2 regions of the Antribacter sp. NEAU-D49 genome follow, and region 2 is predicted to be linked to the other one. Evidence: predicted binding sites of a transcription regulator. Region 2 holds the regulator's gene; the other holds the start of a gene.
What was found. The regulator HrcA, encoded in region 2, represses chaperone genes, less so after heat shock. The targets are predictions, from matches to a motif close to TTNGCACTCGNNNNNNNCGAGTGCNAA.
Positions count from the first base shown of each region.

Region 1: groL (chaperonin GroEL) is a predicted target of HrcA. The motif match lies at 9,584-9,610, and genes of this name have one in related genera.

Region 1 covers NZ_JBXTSN010000012.1:96,413-107,814, reverse strand. The annotation lists gene AC060K_RS11335 (bifunctional alpha,alpha-trehalose-phosphate synthase (UDP-forming)/trehalose-phosphatase) at 1-46, opposite strand, end outside; gene AC060K_RS11330 (protein kinase domain-containing protein) at 282-2,156, shown strand; gene AC060K_RS11325 (DsbA family protein) at 2,319-3,119, shown strand; tRNA gene AC060K_RS11320 (tRNA-Thr) at 3,293-3,368, shown strand; gene AC060K_RS11315 (hypothetical protein) at 3,509-3,763, shown strand; gene AC060K_RS11310 (SGNH/GDSL hydrolase family protein) at 3,843-4,685, opposite strand; gene AC060K_RS11305 (VOC family protein) at 4,728-5,111, opposite strand; gene AC060K_RS11300 (ArsR/SmtB family transcription factor) at 5,114-5,392, opposite strand; gene AC060K_RS11295 (uracil-DNA glycosylase) at 5,443-6,159, opposite strand; gene AC060K_RS11290 (DUF3263 domain-containing protein) at 6,317-6,661, shown strand; gene AC060K_RS11285 (LytR C-terminal domain-containing protein) at 6,705-7,361, shown strand; gene AC060K_RS11280 (cold-shock protein) at 7,665-7,868, shown strand; gene AC060K_RS11275 (phytoene desaturase family protein) at 7,997-9,544, shown strand; gene groL (chaperonin GroEL) at 9,726-11,351, shown strand.
Region 2 covers NZ_JBXTSN010000030.1:22,181-33,582, forward strand. The annotation lists gene AC060K_RS19135 (hypothetical protein) at 1-242, shown strand, start outside; gene AC060K_RS19140 (hypothetical protein) at 323-1,531, shown strand; gene AC060K_RS19145 (DUF3097 domain-containing protein) at 1,575-2,435, opposite strand; gene AC060K_RS19150 (glycoside hydrolase family 3 C-terminal domain-containing protein) at 2,608-5,046, shown strand; gene AC060K_RS19155 (alpha/beta hydrolase) at 5,088-6,143, shown strand; gene hrcA (heat-inducible transcriptional repressor HrcA) at 6,188-7,204, shown strand; gene dnaJ (molecular chaperone DnaJ) at 7,324-8,445, shown strand; gene AC060K_RS19170 (16S rRNA (uracil(1498)-N(3))-methyltransferase) at 8,449-9,234, shown strand; gene AC060K_RS19175 (OmpA family protein) at 9,471-10,265, opposite strand; gene AC060K_RS19180 (helix-hairpin-helix domain-containing protein) at 10,262-11,402, opposite strand, start outside.

The DNA of each region.
Region 1 (11,402 bases), on a different contig from region 2:
CGTCCGGGGCTACCGAGAAGTCCACCGGCAGCCTGTTGGCCACCACCACGAGGTCGTATCCGTCTTTACCTGGCAATGATCTACCCCTTGCCTTCCGTTACGAAACTTCCTACCGTTCCTAGGGTAACGGGGTCGTCCGCGTCTCCACACTAACCAGGGACCGGGTCACCCGGGGCGATGAGACCACCCAACGCACAGGTCAGCCGCCCGATCAGCAGGCGTCGGTAGCGCGACGACAGGGCGGCCGACCGTTACGGTGTCCACCATGAGGGAGGTGGCCCATGGGTGACGTGGACATGGGCGAGGCCAGGCCCGCCGCGGGGACCGTCGTCGGTGGCTACACGATCGTGGAGCCGCTCGGCAGCGGAGCCATGGGCGCCGTCTACCGCGCCGAGGACGACGGGGGCAGTCCCGTCGCCCTCAAGCTGCTGCACCGCCACCTCGACGAGCCCGGCGCCCGGGAGCGGCTCCGTCGCGAGGCCGAAGCCCTCCAGCGGCTGCGCCACCCCTCCGTCGCCCGGGTGCTCGACGCCGAGCTCGACGGCCCCGAGGCCTTCATCGTCACGGAGCTCGTGGACGGCCCCACCCTCGAGGACGAGATCGACCAAGGCGGAGCGCTCGACGCCCACGACCTCTTCGAGCTGGCCGACCAGCTCGCCGACGCCCTCGAGGCCGTGCACGGCACCGGCGTGGTCCACCGCGACCTCACCCCGTCCAACGTGCTCATCGCCCGCCACGGCCCCGTCCTCATCGACTTCGGGCTGGCGCACGCCCTCGGCGACGCGCGGTCCACCGCGTCCGGCTTCGTCATGGGCACCCCCGGCTACCTGGCACCCGAGCTGCTCGACGGCGCAGAGCCCGGCCCCGACACCGACTGGTGGAGCTGGGCCGCCGTGCTCGTCTTCGCCGGTACCGGCCGTCCGCCCTTCGGCGTGCGTCCTACCGAAGCCGTGCTGCGGCGCTCGCGGGAGGGGCGTGTGGACCTCATCGGGCTGCCGTCCCGCACGGCCCGCGCGCTCGGCGCCGCCCTGCGGGCCGTCCCCACCGAACGGTGGGGGCCCACGGAGGTGGCCCGGGCGCTCCGCCGGTCTGCCGAGGACCTCGACGCCGGCGTGGCCGTGCCCGTGCTGATGCCGGGGGCCGACGACACCGAGGTGCTCGGGGCTCTGGGGGGCGACGACACGCTCTCGCTCGACGGGCGGGAGCTCGCCGTCGCCGGGTCGGTCGGTGCGTCCGCCGCGGCGGGGACCGCGGTGCTGGAGGCCGGGCCGGGAGCCGCCGACACGGCGGTGCTGCCCGGTGACACGGCGGTTCTGCCTGACGGGCCGGTGCGCAAGGGGCGGTCCGTGACCGGACGGGCGGTCGGGCTCCCTGTGCGCCCGCTCGGCGAGGACCGGTACCGGGCGGTGGGCGACGTGCCGCCCGAGCCGGAGGACGAGGTCCCCGCGCCGGTCCGGGGGAAGGGCCGGGGGGCGGCCCTCGCGCCGTCGGCCCCGGCCGTGGTCGTCGTGCCGCCGTACCAGGCGCCCGCCTTCGCTCGCCGCCGGGGAACCGTCGCGGCCGTCGCGCTGCCCATCGTCGTGCTCGGCGCCACGCGCCCCGGGCTCGCCTTCGCGATCCTGGTGGTCCTCGTGGTGACGTCCCGCATGTCAGGCGTGGTCGTGGACGAGTTCCACGCTCGCCGGGCACGACGGGGCGCAAGCCGCTTCGAGGGCACCGTCGCCGCGCTGAAGTCGCCGTGGCACCTCGTCCGGGCCGTCTTCGGTGCCCTGCCGGCCCTGCTCGTGGCAGCGTGCGCGGCAGTGCTCACCGTCATGATCGGTCTGTGGGTCTTCGGGCCCGGGCGGGTGATCGTGGTGCCGCAGACCAGCGTCGAAGCGCGGTCCGTGGGCGGCATGAACGAGCCGATCGTGGATACCTGGGTGCTGATCACGGCGCTGCTCGTCGCGGCCCTCGTCGCCTGGTTCGGGCCGGCTGGCTCCGGGACCAGGTCGGGCGCGCGGCCGCTGCTGGCGCTCGTCGCGCCGGGCTGGGTGGGCGCGGCGGTCATCGTGGGGATCGCTCTCGTGCTGACCTGGGTGGCGCTCTCGGCCTGGCTCGCCGACCCTTTGGTCGTCCATTGGTGGCCGCTGCCGGGGCGTCCCGAGATCGAATGACGCCCGGGGTGCCCGAGGCCTGATCGGACGCTTGCTGGCACGCCCGTTGCGCACGGATTTGTCTCAGCCCATGCCCAGGTAATGCGGGTACCCTGACGGGGTAGGCGGCCCTACGCCCTCGCCGAAACGTCGCACACCAGTGCGCCGACACGAAGGACCCCCATGTCGACCAGCCAGAACATGTCCAAGGCCGAGCGCCGCGACGCTGCGCGCGCCGAGGCGCTCGCCCTGCAGAAGAAGCAGCAGGCCCGCGAGAAGACCACCCGCCTCGTCACGCTCATCGTGCTGGGCGGCCTGGTGATCTTCCTCGGGATCGTCATCTGGTTCATCGTGCAGGAGGGCCAGAAGTCCACGATGGAGAAGGTGGACCGCTTCCCGGCCGGCGTGGTCGAGGAGACGGGCATCGCCGTCGGGGCTTCGGGTGCCGCGGGAGAGCGCAACGAGGACGCTCCCCGTCTCGACGTGTACGTCGACTACATGTGCCCCATCTGCGGTCAGTTCGAGCAGACCAACGGCGCCAGCATCGACGAGATGCGTGAGGCGGGCGAGGTCGACCTCGTGATCCACCCTGTCGCGATCCTCGACCGTGCGTCGCAGGGCACCGAGTACTCGACACGTGCGGCGTCCGCTGCCGCCTGGGTCGCCGACCAGGCGCCGGAGGCCTTCGAGGCCTACAACGACCTGCTGTTCGCGAACCAGCCGCAGGAGAACACCGGCGGCCTGACGAACGCGCAGCTCGGTGACCTGGCCGAGCAGGCGGGCGCCTCCGCCGACGTGGCAGACGGCATCTCCAGCGGCGAGGCCGAGCGCGAGTTCAGCGAGTGGGTCACCGCCGCTACAGAGGACGTCCAGACCCAGGACTTCTTCAGCGGCACGCCCACCGTACTGATCGACGGTGAGAAGTTCCAGGAGTGGCAGGTCGTGGGCAACCTGACCGAGGCGATCACCGGCCAGGCCGGCTGACCTGCTGCCGCACGAACGAGCCCTGGCTCCTGACACCCCTGCCGGTGTCGGGAGCCAGGGCTCCTTTCGTGGCGGCGACTGACAACCGACCGACGTGGTGAACGGGCTCGGGCTGGCGCGCCGGGAGGCGCTAGGCTTGTCCCCGGCTCGCGGAGGACCGATCCCGCGGCTGTGCCGCCTTAGCTCAGCTGGTAGAGCTCCCGTCTTGTAAACGGAAGGTCGTCGGTTCGAACCCGACAGGCGGCTCCAGTATGTGCAGGTAGGCGACCGATTCTCGCTCTGGCCAGGCCTCGGTTGCCTACCGCCGTCCACGCTTCGTCCACGCTTTCGCGCGTGGGACGTGGCCAGTTCGACAGGTTCTGACCGCAGGAGCCGCGCACCTGGCTGGCATGAGCGTCAACACGGGCCTGTGCACGTTCGACGCCTCGCGCACCATCTCGTCGGTCACCGTGCGGACCGGTGACTGCGACCGGGTCCAGGTGCGGATCGTGAGCGGCTCCGGCACGTCCCTGCACACGGTGTCCGGTGAGCGCCGGACCGCCGTCCTGTCCGTCCAGCCCGGCACGACCTCGGTGTCGGCGAGGGCCGTCGAGGGCGGGGTCGCCAGCCCGTGGTACCCGGTCGGCGGGTTCGCCATCGCCTAACGATTGCGTCGAGGTGACCTGCGCGCGGGCGAGATCGCACGCAGGTCACCTCGACTGCGTCTGAGCCAGGGGCGTGCGCCTACGCTCGAGGCCACACGTCCGGCGTCGGCCACTTGGGGGTACGTCCGTCACCGGACGACTTGCCGGTGAGCCGGCGCCTGATCCACGGCGCCACGTGGGTGCGGGCCCAGGCGGCGTTGGCCCGGGCCTGTGCGGCGAGCGTGAGGCGCTGGGCGGTGCCGAGCGGCTCGTCCCACGCGGTGTCGTCGGGCTCGAGCCCGAGCGCGGTGAGGGCGGCCTGCGCCACGCGGTGATGCCCGTCCGGTGTGAGGTGGATGCGGTCCTCCGACCAGACGCGCAGGTCCTGCAGCGCCCGCATGCCCCAGAGGTCGACGACGTGGGCGCCGTGCCGTCGCGCGATCGTCCAGACGTTGGCGTTGTAGATGCCCACGCGGCCGTTGGTCCAGCTCAGCGCGCCGCCCGCCTTGAAGCCCGTGCCGAGCAGCACGTCGGCTCCGGTGGCGCGGATCTTGACCACCGCGTCCTCCAGGTGGCTCGACAGCAGGTCGATGTCGGCCGCAGGCCGGAGGATGTCGTTCCCGCCGCCCACGACGGACACCAGGTCGGGCTGGGCCTCGAGCGCGACCGGGAGCTGCTCGGCGAGGATCGGCCGGAGCAGGCGCCCACGGATCGCGAGGTTGGCGTACTGGAGGGGTGCCTGGCCGTCGGCGACGCGGCGGGCGGACAGCGCCTCGGCAAGGCGGTCCGCCCAGCCGCGCTGCGTGTCGGGCAGGTCGGGGTGCGGGTCCCACAGCCCTTCGGAGAAGGAGTCGCCGATGGCGACGTACCTGGTCCAGAGGGCCGACGGCGTGGTGGGCCGGGTCGAGACCGTCGAGGTTGAGTCAGGATCGGGGGTCGTCATGCTCACCGACCCATCGTGCCCCAGCCAGGTTTCGGTGAGGGGTCAGACCTGCGCGATCTGGATGAGGTTCCCGCATGTGTCGTCGAACACAGCGGTGGTCACGGGGCCCATCGGCGTGGGCGGCTGCGTGAACGTGACGCCGAGGGCGGTGAGCCGCTCGTACTCCGCCTGCACGTCGTCCACACCGAAGGACGTCATCGGGATGCCGTCGTCGACCAGCGCCTCCTTGAACGGCTTCACGGCCGGGTGCTCCGACGGCTCCAGCAGGAGCTCGACGCCGTCCGGCTCGCCCGGGCCCACGACGGTGAGCCAGCGGTACTCGCCCACGGGGACGTCGTTCTTCTTCACGAAGCCGAGCACGTCCGTGTAGAAGCGCAGGGCCTTCTCCTGGTCGTCGACGAACACGCTCGTCACGGTGATGCGCATGGTCACTCCTCCGGTGGGACTGGCCACCGCTCGGCGATCTGCCGCAGCGGCGTGGTGTCGAGGTCGTGGAACTTGTACCGGCCCTCGCGCCGGGTGTGGACGAGGCCCGCGGCCTCCAGCACGTCGAGGTGCTGGGAGACGGCCTGGCGCGACGAGCTCAGCCCGTGCTTGTTCAGCAGCCGGCCGCAGAGCTCGAACAGCGTCTGGCCGTCCCGGTCGGCGAGCTCGTCGAGGAGAGCTCGCCGGGTCGGGTCGGCCAGGGCCTTGAAGACGTCGTCCACACCCCCAGCATAGGCAAGTATCTACTTGCCTGTCATCCGGAGGGCTGAGATCAGGGCAGCGTCCAGTCGATCGGCTCGCCGCCCTGAGCCGTGAGCAGCTCGTTCACCCGGGTGAAGGGCCGCGACCCGAAGAATCCGCGGTGCGCCGACAGGGGCGAAGGGTGGGCGCTCTCGATGTATGGCACGTCGCCGAGCCAGGGCTTCAGCGACTGGGCGTCCCGTCCCCACAGGATCGCGACAAGGGGCCCACCGCGGGCGACGAGGACGCGGATCGCCGCCTCCGTGACGGCCTCCCACCCCTTGCCGCGGTGCGAGCCGGCCTCGCCCGGCCTGACCGTCAGGACCCTGTTCAGCAGCATCACGCCCTGGTCGGCCCAGGGGCGCAGGTCGCCGTTCGAGGGCATCGGCGCCCCGACGTCCTCGCCGAGCTCCTTGTAGATGTTGGCGAGCGACTTCGGCACCGGCCGCACGGTGGGCTGCACCGAGAACGAGAGGCCCATCGGGTGCCCCGGGGTGGGGTAGGGGTCCTGGCCCACGACCAGCACCCGCACGTCGGCGAGCGGACGCTGGAACGCGGCGAGGATGTCGCCGGGCGCGGGCAGGTAGGCGCGCCCGGCGGCGGTCTCGGCGCGCAGGAAGTCGCCCATGGCGTGCACCTGGTCCTCGACGTCTGCCAGTGCTGCCGCCCAGTCAGGTGCGATGACCTGCGACAACGGAGGTCGAGGTGCGGGCGCGGCGCCGGCGGGCGCGGTCTGTTCGGTCGTCATCTCCACGCGGGCGACGCTACCGGTCCCCACCGACACGCGGGCAGGGGCGTCGAACCCAGATGACGGGGAGGTTCCGAGGAGGTCGCCCAGGTGGCCAGGAGGTGAATGACGGGCTTGTCAGTACCCGGGCCTAGTGTGGCGGTATGAGGAGCAGCCGATGAGAGAGATGGTCGTGACCGTGCTGGCCGCCGAGGCCGCCGTCGTCCCGGTGGAACCCCAGGTCGAGGCGACGTCGGAGGGCGCCGCCGAAGGCCTGGACGACCGCGGCCGGGAGATCCTCGCCTTCGAGCGCCAGTGGTGGAAGTACGCCGGCGCGAAGGAGGAAGCGGTGCGCGAGCTGTTCGGCATGTCGGCCACTCGTTACTACCAGGTTCTCAACGCGCTGATCGACTCCCCGGCCGCCCTCGCGCAGGACCCGTTGCTGGTCAAGCGCCTGCGTCGCCTCCGTTCCACCCGCCAGCGGGCCCGTTCGGGGCGCCGTCTCGCGGACGAGAAGGGCTGAGGCCGGTCACCCGGCCCCAGGCTGACCCGCTACCCTTTCCGCCGTGACCAAGAGCGCGTACCCCTACCCGCCCGACGAGTTCGACGTCGCTGTGCCCGGCGGCGCCCCGGTCGGGGTGCACCGTGCTCCACGCAGCGGCTGGAGCTCGGCCTGGCCGTTCCTCCTCGTCGCGGTGGTCTGTGCCGTGGTGGCGTGGGGCGCCATCTCGTTCATCACCGGACAGGACGGTCCGGCCGACGCCGACACGCCGACGGACCAGTCGACCGTCGCTGCCACCGACGCGCCGTCGACCGACCCCTCCGCCCCGGCCGATCAGGCGTCGCCGTCGCCCGAGGCTCCGCCGGCGCCGGACATCCCCGCTCTGATCGCGGCGGGCGACCCGGCTGCGACGATCTGGGTCTACAACTACAGCGGCAACGCGGCCACCGTGGACAAGCTCGCCGCCAAGACGGTCGGCTACCTGGAGCCGTGGGGCTTCACGAACGCCGAGCCCATCGCCGACGAGGCCGAGGAAGGCGCCGACGCGACGGTGAACACGATCTTCTACGGCGAGAACCGGGTGAACGAGGCGAAGGCTGTCGCGGCCATCCTAGGGATCCCCGAGACGCAGCTGGTCGTGTCCGAGGCAGTCGCCGCCTCCCCGCAGGCGCTCTGGGTGATCATGGTCACCGACGTCACCCCGCAGGTCCCGGCAGGCTGACCTGCACTTCACCCGGCTCCGGCGCCGAGCCGCTCCGTCACGCACCCGAGGGTCGTCGTCCGCCAGGACGGCGGCCCTCGGGCGCATTTTCACACCCTGTCCGAGTCGCCCCGTATTACGCCCGCGATGATGGCGGTGTTTCGAGGCTCGTGTGACAGGCAGAAGCCTTCTGACCTGCGCGTTCGCTGATCGCGGAATCCGACATCCGCGACAATGATGCTTCCCTGGTGTGAGACGGACCACTACCCTCGAATCACCACGGGTCGACCGAGTGTCCCGTGCGAGAGGTACAAGGAGAAAGACATGGCCCAGGGCACCGTCAAGTGGTTCAACGCGGAGAAGGGGTATGGCTTCATCACTCCGACCTCCGGTGGACAGGACCTCTTCGTCCACTACAGCGCCATCGAGACCGACGGCTACCGCACCCTCGACGAGGGCCAGTCGGTCGAGTTCGAGGTGGGGCAGGGGCAGAAGGGCCCGCAGGCGGAGCAGGTCCGTCCGCTCTGACGCGCGACGTGACCTGACCGAGGGGCAGACGGGCGGGGTCGCCCGCCCGTCGCCCGCCCCTCGCGCCGGAGGGTGCATCCGGCACAACCCCGTCGGCGCTCGACGCCGAGGTCTGCTGTGATGGGGGCATGACTCTGCTCGACGCCGTCGTGGTCGGCTCGGGGCCCAACGGCCTGGCCGCCGCGGTGACGCTGGCGCGCGCGGGTCTGTCCGTGCGTGTCCTCGAGGCGCAGCCCACGATCGGTGGCGGCTCGCGGACCCTCCCCGGCCTGGCGGGCCGTCCGGAGCTCCTGCACGACGTCTGCTCCGCCGTGCACCCGATGGCCTGGTCCTCGCCCTTCCTGCGGGCCTTCGACTTCGCCGCGCGCGGGGTCGAGCTCCGCACACCGGACATCTCCTATGCGCAGCCGCTCGACGGCGGCCGGGCGGGCCTCGCGTATCACGACCTCGGGCGCACCGCCGAGGCGCTGGGCCCGGACGGCCCGGCCTGGCGCAGTCTCCTCGGGCCTCTCGTGGAGGGCTGGGAACACGTCGCGGCCCTCGCGCTCGGCGACCGCCGCACCCTCACAGGCATGACCGGCACGACGGGCGTGCCGCAGGGCCGCTCCCGCGGGCAGGCGCCGTCGGGCCTCCTGGGCGGCTTCGGTGCCGCCCTCGGCGCCGCCGGGCCCGGGCTGCGGTTCGCGGGCGGACTGGTCGAGCAGGGCACCCCCCTGTGGGACCGGCGCTTCTCCGGCGACGTGGCGCCCGCGCTGCTGAGCGGGGTCGCCGCTCACTCCATCGCGCCGCTCCCGTCGCTCGCGGCGGCGGGCACGTCCCTGCTGCTGGCGGCGCTCGCGCACGGGCCGGGCGGCTGGCCCCTGCCGGCCGGCGGCTCGGGGGCCATCGTCGCGGCTCTGGTCGAGGATCTGCTGGCGCACGGCGGGGAGATCGAGACGGACCGCGAGGTCCGGACCGCGCGGGACCTCCCGCCCGCGCGGACGTACTTCTTCGACACGGCACCCGGTGCCGTCGCGCGGATCATGGGCACGCGGCTCTCGCCGCGGGCGCGAGCGGCCTTCGGCCGCTTCCGGCACGGCAACGGGGCAGCCAAGGTGGACTTCGCGCTGTCGGGCCCGGTCCCGTGGGCGGTGCCCGACGTCGGGCGCGCGGGAACCGTCCACCTCGGCGGCAGCCGTGCGCAGCTGGCCGCCGCGGAGAACCAGGTGGCGCGCGGACGGCACGCGGAGCAGCCTGTGGTGCTGGTGAGCGACCCTGTCGTCACGGACCCCGGCCGCGTGGCGGGCGGGCTGCGCCCCCTGTGGACGTACGCGCACGTTCCCGCCGGCTCGGACGTCGACGTCACGGAGACGGTGACGGCGCAGCTCGAACGGTTCGCGCCGGGCTTCCGGGACGTGGTGGTGTCGGCGCGGTGCGTGCCGGCGTCGCGCATGGCGCTGCACGACGCGAACTACGTGGGCGGCGACATCGCGGCAGGCGCGGTGACGATGGCGAGGATGTTCCTCTCCCCGGCGGGCGGCTGGGAGCCGTTCCACGGGGGCGCTGAAGGTGTGTACCTCTGCTCCTCGTCCGCGCCGCCCGGCCCCGGTGTGCACGGCATGGGGGGCTGGCACGCGGCCCGTCGCGCGCTCCGCCGGGAGTTCGACGTGCTCCGGCTGCCCTCCCTCGCCCCCTGAGGCGTCTTGCACTCTCCGGTCGAGAGTGCCAATAATGGGTTAGCACTCTCGGACTGAGAGTGACAAGCAAGGTCGAACGGTGAGGCCTGCTGCCTCGGCGAGACATGGACGCCGGGGCGGAGGGTCGTCCGTCGCGGGCGCCGGCCGACCGACACACGCCACCAGCGGAGGATTTTTCCCCATGGCCAAGATCATCGCGTTCGACGAGGAAGCTCGTCGGGGCATGGAGCGAGGGCTCAACGTCCTCGCAGACACCGTCAAGGTCACCCTCGGCCCCAAGGGCCGCAACGTCGTGCTCGACAAGAAGTGGGGCGCGCCGACGATCACGAACGACGGTGTCTCCATCGCCAAGGAGATCGAGCTCGAGGACCCGTTCGAGAAGATCGGCGCCGAGCTCGTCAAGGAGGTCGCCAAGAAGACCGACGACGTCGCGGGTGACGGCACCACCACCGCGACCGTCCTCGCTCAGGCGCTCGTCAAGGAGGGCCTGCGCGTCGTCGCCGCCGGCGCCAACCCGATCGCCGTCAAGCGCGGCATCGAGAAGGCCGTCGAGGCTGTGACCGAGCAGCTGCTCAACGCCGCCAAGGAGATCGAGACCAAGGAGGAGATCGCTGCTACGGCCGCCATCTCCGCCGGTGACCCCGCGATCGGCGAGCTCATCGCCGAGGCCCTCGACAAGGTGGGCAAGGAGGGCGTCATCACGGTCGAGGAGTCGAACACCTTCGGCCTGGAGCTCGAGCTCACCGAGGGCATGCGCTTCGACAAGGGCTTCCTCGCGCGCTACTTCGAGACGGACCCCGAGCGCCAGGAGGCCGTGCTCGAGGACCCGTACGTCCTGATCGTCGAGTCCAAGATCTCGAACGTCAAGGACATGCTCCCGGTCCTGGACCAGGTCATGAAGTCGGGCCGCTCGCTGCTCATCATCGCCGAGGACGTCGAGGGCGAGGCTCTCGCGACCCTGGTGCTGAACAAGATCCGCGGCACCTTCAAGTCCGTCGCCGTCAAGGCTCCGGGCTTCGGTGACCGCCGCAAGGCCATGCTCCAGGACATCGCGATCCTCACCGGCGGCCAGGTCATCACCGAGACGGTGGGCCTCAAGCTCGAGAATGCGACGCTGGACCTGCTCGGCCAGGCGCGCAAGGTCGTCGTCACCAAGGACGAGACCACGATCGTCGAGGGTGCCGGCGACGCCGACCTCATCGCCGGTCGCGTGAACCAGATCCGCAGCGAGATCGAGAAGTCGGACTCCGACTACGACCGCGAGAAGCTGCAGGAGCGCCTCGCCAAGCTGGCCGGTGGCGTCGCCGTCATCAAGGCCGGCGCGGCCACCGAGGTGGAGCTCAAGGAGCGCAAGCACCGCATCGAGGACGCCGTGCGCAACGCCAAGGCTGCCGTCGAGGAGGGCATCGTCGCCGGTGGTGGCGTGGCCCTCATCCAGGCCGGCGCCATCGCGTTCGCCAAGCTCGAGCTCGAGGGTGACGAGGCCACCGGTGCGCAGATCGTTGCCGCCGCCATCTCGGCCCCGCTCAAGCAGATCGCCATCAACGCCGGCCTCGAGGGCGGCGTCGTGGCGGAGAAGGTCCGCAACCTCCCGTCGGGTCACGGCCTCAACGCCGCGACCGGCGTGTACGAGGACCTGCTCGCCGCGGGCGTGAACGACCCGGTGAAGGTGACGCGTTCCGCGCTGCAGAACGCCGCGTCGATCGCCGCGCTGTTCCTCACCACGGAGGCCGTCGTGGCCGACAAGCCGGAGCGCAACGCCCCGGCCCCGGGTGGCGACGGCGGCATGGGCGGCATGGACTTCTGAGTCCGGCCCCTCGCTGACGACGGAGGCCGTCTCCCCCTCGGGGAGGCGGCC
Region 2 (11,402 bases):
TGGCGGCGCCGTACTACGTGCTCGACCAGGGGCAGGACGGGCTGACCGCCATGCGGTCGAGCGTGCGCCTCGTCTCGTCGAACTTCGGGGTCGCGATCCTGGCCTTCCTCGTGGCGGTCGGGCTCAGCATCGCCGGCTTCCTCGTGTGCGGCATCGGCCTCCTCGTGGTGGTGCCGGTGCTCGTGCTCATGGGCGCCTACCTGTACCGCCGTCTCGAGGGCCAGCCGGTCGTCGTCTCCTGACGGCACGGCTCGTTCGGGTCGCGCTCCCTCGACCCTCGGTTCAGAGTTGATCCTCAGGAGGACCCGAGGAGAGGGAACACATGAGCGAGAACACGCCCGGCGTGCCGCGCGACCCGAACGAGCCTGACCGGTACGGCGAGAGCACGCCGACGGACCCGTACGCCCCGCGCCCCTCCGAGCCCGACCCGGAGGTACCCCGCCCGTCCGACCCGGAGCCTGTGCTGCCCGACCCTGTCCGGCCCGAGCCCTACGACCCCGGCCCGGTGCGGCCCGAGCCCACGGAGCCTCGTCCCACCGAGCCGACGCCGGGTCCGATCGAGCCCGAGCCCTTCAACCCGCCGGCCGAGCCCTCGCCGTACTCCGCGGCGGCCGAGCCGCCGGCCTACGGGGCGGGGCCCGCCTCGGGCAGCCCGGCTTACGGCAGCTCGTCGTCGGGCGGTCCCGCGTCGGGCGGTCCCGCCTACGGCAGCTCGTCGTCCGGCACGGGTCCGTCGTCGGGCGGCCCGTACGGACCCGGCGACCCGGTCCAGCCCGGCCCCACCCCGCCCGGCAACTACGGGGCGATGCCCTCGTACAGCGGGTCGGGCGGCTCCTCGGGGACGTCGGGGTACGGGACCACCTCGGGCGGCTTCTCCGTCGGTGAGGCCCTGTCCTTCGGGTGGAACACGTTCAAGGGCAACGCCCTCGCGTGGATCCTGTACGTCGTGATCCTCGCCGTGGTCAACGGCGCGTTCAACAGCGGCCAGATCAGCGACTACCAGGAGCAGATGAACGCCGCGCTCGAGGGGCGCACCCTGGCGCAGACCGGCGTCACCTTCGGGGCGACCGCGCTGTCGATCCTGGGAGCCATCATCTCGGCGGTGCTGCAGGCGCTCGCCGTCCGAGCGGCGCTCAAGGAGGTCTCGGGCGAGCGGCCCACCCTCGCCTCGTTCTTCTCCGCGGACCGGATGGGCGCGGTCATCCTTGCCGCCGTGATCGTGGCGGTCCTGACCACCCTGGGCCTGTTCGCGTGCGTGCTGCCCGGCCTGGCGATCATCATCTTCGCCACGTTCACCTACCACAACGTGCACGACAAGGGCCTCGGCGCCTGGGACGCGTTCACCACGAGCTTCCGGCTGGTGGCGCAGAACTTCGGGTCCGTCTTCCTGCTGCTGCTCGCCGGCCTCGGCCTGATGATCCTCGGCTCGATCCCGTGCGGCCTCGGCCTCCTCGTGGTGGTCCCGGTCGTCACGATCGCGATCGCGTACGCGTACCGGCGCCTGACCGGCGGGCCGGTCGCCGCGGTCTGAGGTGGGCTGAGCCCGCCGCGGCGCGGGCGGGACCGCGCCCGTCTCAGACGGTCACGAAGTCGATCAGCTCCTCGACCCGGCCCAGCAGGGCCGGGTCGAGGTCGCGGAAGTCGCGGACGGTACCCAGGATCCTCTTCCAGGCGCGGGCCACGTCCTCCTGGGTGTCGGCGGGCCAGCCCAGCTCGCGGAGGATCCCGCGCTTCCACTCGGTGCCCCGATCGATCACGGGCCAGCGGGCAAGCCCCAGGCGCTCGGCGCGCACCGCCTGCCACACGTCGACGTAGGGGTGGCCCAGCACCAGCACCGTCCCGGGTGCGACGCCGCGCAGGGCCTCGTCAGCCAGCCGCTGCTCCTTGGAGCCGGGCACCAGGTGGTCGACGAGCACCCCGACCCGGCGCTCCGGATCGGGGTCGAAGGCGGCCAAACGTTCGGCGAGGTGGTCCACGCCGTCGAGCATCTCCACCACCACGCCCTCGATCCGGAGGTCGTCGCCCCAGACCTTCTCGACGAGCTCCGCGTCGTGCTTGCCCTCCACCCAGATGCGGCTGCCTCGCGCCACCCGGGCACGGGCCCCGTGCACCGCGACGGAGCCGGAGGCGGTGCGGGCGGGGGCTGCGGGCGCCCGGGTCACCACGGGGGCGGTCAGCTCCACCGGCTTGCCGTCCACCCAGAACCCCGGGCCCAGGGGGAATGTGCGGGTGCGCCCACGACGGTCCTCCAGGACCACCACGTGCATCCCGCCCGACTTCTCCACCCGGACCACCGCGCCCACCCAGCCGGTGTCGACGTCCTCCACCACCAGTCCCGGCTCGGCGGGCACCGGCGTGGATGCCGGGCGCCGCCCTCGGGCCGCGCCCGGGAAGGACGGGGACAGGACGTCGGAGCCGTAGCGGTCGTCTCGCACGGTCGCGAGCCTAGGCGCGCGGAGCGTCGCCCCGACGGAGCCGGACGCCGCGTGTCCCGCCCTCTCGCCGAGACAGTGCGTTCGTCCGACGGCGGCACTGTCTCGGCGCAGGGTTGGCGAAAGGGCGGCGCGTGGGCGCGCCCACGCTCCCCGCCCCTGGTTGGATGACGGCATGACGACGACGCCGCCTGCGAGCGACCTGAACCTCGACGAGCGCGTCACCCTGCTCTCGGGCAGCGGGTCGTGGCTGACCCAGCCGCTGCCGGGCCGGGGCGTCCCCGCCGTGGTGCTGAGCGACGGCCCGCAGGGCCTGCGGTACCAGCCCGGCGTCGGCGACCACCTGGGTCTCGGGCACAGCGAGCCGGCCACCTGCTTCCCGCCCGCCGTGACCCTGGCCAGCACCTGGGACGAGGACCTCGCCGCCGAGGTGGGTCGCGCCGTCGGGGCAGAGGCGCGGGCGCTCGGGGTGGGCGTCGTCCTGGGCCCAGGGCTCAACATCAAGCGCCACCCGCTGTGCGGGCGAAACTTCGAGTACCTCTCCGAGGACCCCGTCGTGAGCGGCCGCATGGCGGCAGCCCTGGTCGAGGGCATCCAGTCGCAGGGCGTGGGCGCGTGCCTCAAGCACTTCGCGGTGAACAACCAGGAGTCGCACCGGTTCGTCGTGGACGCTGTCGTCGACGAGCGCACCCTGCGGGAGATCTACCTGGCGGGCTTCGAGCACGCGGTGCGGAGCGCCCGGCCGTGGACGGTGATGGCGTCGTACAACCTGCTCGACGGGCTCCACACCACGGAGCACCACGGGCTGCTCACCCGCATCCTCCGGGAGGAGTGGGGCTTCGACGGGCTGGTCATGAGCGACTGGGCCGCCGTGCACGACCGGGCAGCGGGGGTCGCCGCGGGGCTCGACCTCGAGATGCCGGGCAGCCGCGGGCTCTTCGACGCGGAGGTGCACGAGGCGGTCCGCACCGGCGCGCTCGCGGAGGAGGCCGTGACGACGTCGGCCCAGCGGGTGCTCGACCTCGTGGCCCGTGCGCCGAAGCCCGGGGACGCGCCCGGCGTGGTCCCCGACGACCTGCGCGCGGCCGACGACGCCCTGGCGCGCCGGGTCGCGGCGGCGGGCACCGTCCTGCTGCGGAACGACGGGCTGCTCCCCCTCACGCCGGGCGTGCGGCTGGCGGTCGTGGGTGCGTTCGCGGAGGAGCCGCGATTCCAGGGCGCCGGGTCGTCGCAGGTGAACCCCACCCGCGTCACGTCGGTGCTCGACGAGCTGCGCCGCCGCGGGGTGGAGGTCACCTTTGCGCGTGGCTACGAGCCGACGCGGTCGGCCGACGACGCGGCGCTCCTCGCGGAGGCGATCGACGTGGCGAGCGGCGCCGACGTCGTCGTCGTGCTCGTGGGGCTGCCCGCCGTCCGCGAGAGCGAGGGCTTCGACCGGGACGACCTGACCCTCCCCGCCCAGCACGACGCCCTGGTGACGGCCGTGGCCGCGGTGAACCCGCGCACCGTCGTGGCGCTGTCGAACGGTGGCCCGGTGCTGCTGCCGTGGCGCGACCGCGTCGCGGCGATCGTCGAGTCGTATCTGGGCGGGCAGGCCGGCGGAGCCGCGCTCGTCGACGTGCTGTTCGGCGACGCGGAGCCGGGCGGGCGTCTGGCGGAGACCTTCCCGGCCCGGCAGGAGGACGTCGCGTCCGACCCGTGGTTCCCGGGGCACCCCCACCAGGTGGAGCACCGCGAGGGCCTCATGGTGGGCTACCGGCACCACGTCACGTCCGGCATCGAGCCGGCCTACGCATTCGGGCACGGGCTCGGCTACACCACCTTCGCGTGGAACGGCGCGGCGCTCGACCGGCAGACCATCACGCCGGGCGACGACGTCACGGTCACGGTGACCGTCACGAACACCGGCGGCCGCGCGGGGTCCGACGTCGTCCAGGTGTACGTCCACGACGCCACGGGCGTGGTGCTCCGCCCCCGGCGCGAGCTCGGCGGGTTCGCGAAGGTGCACCTGGCGCCCGGCGAGAGCCGCGAGGTGCGGGTGCGGGTGCCCGCCAGGGCGTTCGCCTTCTACGACGCGGGAGCGCCGGGCTGGCGTACACCGGTGGGCCGCTTCGAGGTCGAGGTGGCCCGCAGCTCCGTGGACGTGGTGGCCACGCTCCCGGTCGAGGTGGAGGGCGGGGTCACGGCCGCGCCCCAGCCCGCCGACGCCGAGCCGGTGGCGCGCACGGACGACGAGTTCGCCCGGCGGCTGGGACGCCCGGTGCCCAGGCCGCGCCCGGTGCGCCCGTACACGCGCGACTCGCTGCTGGGCGAGGTGGGGGAGAGCTCGCGTCTCGGCGCCCTGCTCCAGCAGGCGGTGAGCCGCCGTACCCCGGTCGACGAGGCCGGTGACGAGGCGTCCCGGCAGATGCTCGAACGGTCCTCGCGCGAGCTGCCGCTGCGCGCGGTCGCCATCTTCTCGCGTGGAGCGATCGACCTGCCCACGCTCGACGCGCTCATCGCGGCGATGAACGGCCGCCCGGCCGACGCCGCGAGGCACGCGGCGACCGCCGTGTCGGGCCGGGCCCGCGTGCTTGCATCGGCGGTCCGGGCCAGGCTGGGCAGACAGCGGTAGGGCCGGTCCGGCCCCTGAGCGGTCGCGGAGGAGGTGCGGAGGTGCGCGAGCGAGCGGAACGCGCGATCCGGGCCGCCGTGCGCGCCGTGGGGCGGCTCCCCGCCCCGGTGGTGCGAGTCCTGGCCGGGCCCCCGCACGTCGTGGACGGGCAGCGCCTGTACCCCGAGGTCCAGGCCGCGCTGCGGCTGGCCCCGCTCGTCCGGCCCCGGCCGGGCGAGACCGTGGAGCGGGCGCGCGCCCGGGTCGCGTTCGAGGCAAGGCTCCTGCACGACCCGGTGCCCGTGGCGCGTGTCGAGGACACCGCGGTCCAGGGCTCCGGCGGGCCGGTCCCCGTCCGGCTCTACCAGGCGGACCCGGCCCGCCCGCCCGACGGGATCGTGGTGTACCTCCACGGTGGGGGCTTCGTCCTCGGCGACCTCGACACGGCCGACCCCGTCTGCCGTTTCCTCGCGCTGGCGGTGGACGCCGTCGTGATCTCCGTCGACTACGCCCTGGCTCCGGAGCACCCCTTCCCGGCCGCCCTGACCGACGCCCTGGACGTGTTCCGTCACGTGCGTGACCAGCCCGGCCCGTGGTCGGACGCGCGGCTCCCGGTGGCCGTCGCGGGCGACAGCGCGGGCGGCAACCTCGCCGCCGTCGTGGCGAACCTCACCCGCGACGACGCCGATGGCGGGCCGGCCTTCCAGCTCCTGCTCTACCCGGGCACGGACATGACCCGCAGGTACCCGTCGGAGGCCCTCTTCGACGGGTACGCCCTGGCGGCCGACCGGCTGTCCTGGTACCACGGCAAGTACCTGCCCGACGGCGTCCCCGCGTCCGACCCGCGCGTCTCACCGATCCGCGCCCGGGACCTCTCCGGCGTGGCTCCGGCCCACGTGGTCGTCGCGGGCTTCGACGTGCTGCGGGACGAGGGTCTTGCTTACGCCGCCCGCCTCCGCGACGCTGGGGTCCCCACCACCGTCCAGGTCGTGACCGGCCACGTCCACGGCTTCGCGAACGCCGTGGGGATGAGCCGGCACGCGGCCGAGGCGCTCGCCGAGGCGGTCCAGCCTCTTGCCACGGCGCTGCGCACCGGTAGTGTCGGTCGCCCCGCGTAGAATTAGCACTCAGGAACCGAGAGTGCCGGACGGAGGTGCGCGCGATGAGTGAGGATCGCAGGCTGGACGTGCTGCGGGCCATCGTGGAGGACTACGTCCGCACGAGAGAGCCCGTGGGCTCGCGCGTGCTCACGGAGCGGCACCAGCTGGGCGTCTCGCCCGCGACGGTGCGCAACGACATGGCCGCCCTCGAGGAGGCCGGGTACATCGCGCAGCCGCACACCTCCGCCGGGCGCATCCCGACCGACAAGGGCTACCGCCTGTTCGTGGACCGGCTCGCCGAGGTGAAGCCGCTCTCGCAGCCGCAGAAGCGCGCCATCGAGACCTTCCTCTCCGAGGCGGTGGACCTGGACGACGTGATGACTCGCGCCGGACGCCTCATCGCCCAGCTCACCGGCCAGGTCGCCGTGGTGCAGTACCCGTCGCTCCGGCGGTCGGGCCTGCGGCACCTGGAGCTGGTACCGACCGGCGAGTCCAGGCTGCTCGTCGTCGTCATCACCGACACGGGCCGGGTGGAGCAGCGCTTCCTCGACGTGACGCCCGGGCTGGACGAGGGCACCCTGGGCGAGCTCCGGGCGCGCCTGAACGCCGCGGCGGCCGGCAAGCGGCTGGCCGACGTCGGGGCGGCGTTCGACCGCGTCATGGCCGCGCTGCCACCGGACGTGCGGCCCGTGGCCTCCGCCGTCGCCGACCTCGTCACCGAGACCCTCGGCGAGGAGAGCGAGGAGCGCATCGTGCTGGCCGGGCAGGCCAACCTCGCCCGGGCGGGAATGCGCTTCGAGCAGGGTCTCAGCCCGGTGCTCGAGGCGCTCGAGGAGCAGGTCGTCCTGCTCGGCCTGCTCACCGAGATGGTCGCCGACCAGAGCGTCGCCGTCCGGATCGGCCACGAGAACCGGCTCGAGGGCCTGACCGAGGCGTCGGTGGTCTCCTCGGGCTACGGTACGGACGGCGACACGCTCGCCATCCTCGGCTCGATCGGCCCCACCCGGATGGACTACCCCGGCACCATCGCGGCGGTGCGCGCCGTCGCCCGCTACCTCTCCCGGGTCCTGCCCACGTGACGTCCACCTGACCCCCGCCCGCCCCGGGCGCGCGACCGATGCACCGGGTCGCGCCCGGCGACGGGCACCTGAGCACCGTTACCTGACCAGCCGACCGAACCGTCTGCGAAGAGAGACCTGTGACCGACTACTACGAGATCCTCGGCGTCCAGCGTGACGCCACGCCCGAGCAGATCAAGAAGGCGTACCGCAAGCTCGCGCGTGAGCTCCACCCGGACGTCGCGGGCGAAGCAGGCGAAGAACGGTTCAAGGACGTCGCGCGCGCGTACGAGGTGCTGTCCAACGCGGACAAGCGCCAGCAGTACGACATGGGCGTGGACCCGACCGCCCCGGGCGGCGGCGCCGGGGGCGGCTTCGGCAACGGCTTCGGCTTCCAGGACATCTTCGAGACGTTTTTCGGCGGCGGGCAGCCGTCCGGACCGGTGCCGCGTGCCCGGCGGGGCAACGACGCGCTCGTGCGGCTCGACCTCGACCTGGCCGAGGCCACCTTCGGGACCAAGCGCGAGCTGCAGGTCGACACCGCCGTAGCGTGCTCCACGTGCGGGGGTGACGGCGCCCGTCCGGGCACGTCGGCGCGCACCTGCGACGTCTGCCACGGACGCGGTTCCGTCCAGCGCGTGGCCCGGTCGTTCCTCGGCCAGGTCATGACTACCGCGCCCTGCGCCGCGTGCGGCGGCTTCGGCACCGTCATCCCGGAGCCGTGCTCCGACTGCGCCGGCGAGGGTCGCGTGCGCTCGCGCCGCACCGTGACCGTGAACGTGCCGGCCGGTGTCGACACGGGTACCCGCATCAAGCTGACCGCTCAGGGCGAGGTCGGTCCCGGCGGTGGTCCCGCCGGCGACCTCTACGTGGAGATCCGCGAGCGGGCCCACGACACGTTCGTGCGCCGCGGGGACGACCTGCACTGCACCCTCCAGGTGCCCATGACGGCCGCGGCCCTCGGGACCGTGCTGGAGCTCGACACGCTGGACGGGCCGCAGGAGATCGACCTCCGCCCGGGCACCCAGCCGGGGCAGGTCGTCACGCTCAAGGGGCTCGGCGTGGGCCACCTCCACGCGAACGGCCGCGGCGACCTCAACGTCCACATCGAGGTTCTGGTGCCCACCGCGCTGGACGCCGAGCAGGAGGAGCTGCTGCAGACCCTCGCGCGGCTGCGCGGGGAGGAGCGGCCCGACCCGCGGCTGTCCGCCGCGCACCCGGGTGTCTTCTCGCGGCTGCGTGACAAGCTCTCCGGACGCTGACCGATGAGCGCGCCGGTGTTCCTCGCGGAGACGTCGTCGGCGGCTCCGCTCGCGGCCGTCACCGAGGGGTCGGTCTACGTGCTCGACGGGGCCGAGGGCCGGCACGCGGGAGTGGTCCAGCGGCGCGGCCCCGGTGAGCGCATCGACGTGGTCGACGGCGCGGGCGTGCGGCTCGAGACGGTCGTCGAGTCGGTCGAGGGCGGGTCGGTGCACCTGCGGGTGGGCCGCGTCGTCGTCGAGCCGGCGCCGTCGGTCGTCGTCACGCTCGTGCAGGCCCTCGCGAAGGGCGACCGGGACGAGCTGGCGATCGAGGCGGCGACCGAGCTCGGTGCCGACGCGATCCTGCCCTGGCAGGCCGAACGCTCCGTCGTGGTGTGGCGGGGAGACCGGGCCGCCAAGTCGCGGGCGCGCTGGGTGAGCACCGTGCGCGCGGCCACCAAGCAGGCCCGACGGGCCTGCCTGCCGACCGTCGGGGACGCCGTCACCACCAAGCAGCTCGCCGTGCGCACGGCCGAGGTGGTGGGCGCGGGCGGCGCCGTGGTGGTGCTGCACGAGGAGGCGACCACGCCGCTGGCGGGGGTGCCGCTGCCGGTGGCCGACCCGGGGGCCGCGCGCGAGCTGCTCGTCGTCGTGGGTCCCGAGGGCGGTATCTCGGAGGCGGAGCTGGCGGCTCTGACCAGCGCCGGGGCGGTCGCGGCCCGCCTCGGTCCGCACGTCCTGCGCACGTCCACGGCCGGGCCGATCGCCGTGGCGCTGCTGAGCGAGCGCCTGGGCCGCTGGGCGGTGTGAACGGGGCGGTCGCTGCGGTCGCCCGCGTGACGTGATCGGCAGATTGCGGTCGCCCTCGTGACGTGATCGGCAGTTCGGTGGGGGGTGGGGCGGTAGAAAAGCCCCTCACCCCCCCCAAGGCCGATCAACCCGGCCCGGCGGGGCCGCCCGCGTGCGGTCCGGGCCGGGGGGGGGGGGGCGGGGCCGGCCCCCCCCCCCCCCCCCCACCGAACTGCCGATCACGCGGGCAGGGAGGGCTAGCCTGCCTGCTGCACCACGAAGTCGACCCGGCGGTTGACCGCCTGGTCCTGCGGGGTGCTCTCGACGACCTTGGGCACCGACTCGCCGAAGCCCTGCGCGGACATCCGCTCCTGCGCCACGCCGAGGCCCACGAGCGTGCTGAGCACGGTCTGCGCGCGGCCCTGGCTGAGCGCCAGGTTGTGCTCCGCCGTGCCCACGGAGTCCGTGTGCCCCTCGATCCGCACCGTGACGCCGGGGTTGGCGAGAAGCACCGCGGCGGCCTGCTCGACCGTCGCCCTCCCCTCCGGCGTCAGGTCGGTGCTGTCGGTGACGAACGTGATCGGCGGGATCGCGATCAGCTGCTCCTGCACCACCTGGGGGGCGGCGGTCGGAGTCGGGGACGGCGTCACGCTCGGGGACGGGCTGGGCGACGCGCTGGGGGAGGTGCTCGGTGACGCGCTCGTGGAGGCGCTCGGCGACGCCGAGGACTCCTCGTCCCGGCCGTCGTCCTCGGCCCGCACGGCGTCGGCCGGCATCAGCGCGCGCACCACGCGCACGCCGTCGACGCCCTCGACCACGTCGGTCGCATCCAGGCCGTCTGCCTCGTTCTGGGCGATCAGCGTCCCGTCCCGGCCGACGAACGACACCTCGACGTCGGTGAGCCCGGCCTCGGCGAGGGCGGCCTCGGACGCGGCCGTGAGCTTCTCCTCGATCACGCCCTCCCGGAAGAACGTGTCCTGTGCCCCCGTGAGCAGCCCGAACCCGACGGCCGTGACCACGATCGGCGCGACCACGCGGCGCCGTCGGCTCATGCCTTCACCTCGGTCTCCGGCTCCGTCCGGGCCGGGGTCGTCGCCTCGGCAGCGGCGGCCTCCGCCTCGTCCTCGGCGATCGCGGCAGCCTTGGCGGCCTCGTCCTCGATCTGGTCGACGTCGGTGTAGTCCACCTTCTCGTTGAACTTCCCGGCGCGGTCCTGGCCCGCCACGAGGTACTCCTGGTACTCCTTGAGACCGGCCTCGTCGTCGTCCACGAGGTACTGCGCCTGGTCGGACCAGGAGCTCGCGGCGGGGGCGAACTTGATGCCCGCGGTGAGGATCGCTTCGCGCAGCTCCGTCTCCGAGGCTGCGGCGACCTTGGCGTACGTGGTGTACCCGGCGGCCTTCAGGGCCGACTCGATCTTGGGCCCGATGCCCTCGATGCGCTGCAGGTCCTGCGGCTCGGGCTCCGCAGCGGCGAGCGCCGCGGCCTCCGCCTCGTCCGCGGCGATGGCGGCGGCCTTGGCAGCCTCGTCGTCGATCTGGTCGACGTCCGCGTAGTCCACCTTGTCGTTGAACTTCCCGGTGCGCTCCTGGCCCGCCACGAGGTAGTCCTGGTACTCCTTGAGCCCGTCCTCGTCGCCCGCTGCGAGGTATTCGGCCTGAGCGGCCCAGGTGCTGGCCGCGGGCGCGAACTTGATCCCCGACGCCTTGATGGCGGCGCGCAGCTCGGTCTCCGTGGCGACGGCGACCTTGGCGTACGTGGTGTAGCCGGCGGCCTTGAGCGCGGCCTCGATCTTGGGGCCGATGCCCTCGATGCGGCGGAGGTCCTGGGGCTCGGCGGCGGCTGCGGGCTCGGCGGCGGCTGCGGGCTCGGCGGCGGGCGCGGTCTCCGCGGCGGGCACGACGACCGGTACGACGGCGGGAGCGGCGCCCTCGGCGGACTCCTCCCCGGCCTCCGCAGGGGCCTCAGCCGCCTCGGAGGAGCCCTCGCCGGCCGTCTCCTCCGCTGCGGCAGCCTCGGCGGCCTGGCGGGCCACAGCCTCGGCCTCGGCGACCACCTCGGCGGCGGCCGCCTCATCGAGCTCCGGGTCGTCCGGCGTGCCCGGCTGGGCCTCCGAGACCGCTGCCTCGACGGCGGGCAGCGCGGCGACCTCAGCGGCGACCTCCGCGGCGCCGTCCGTGGGGGCGTCC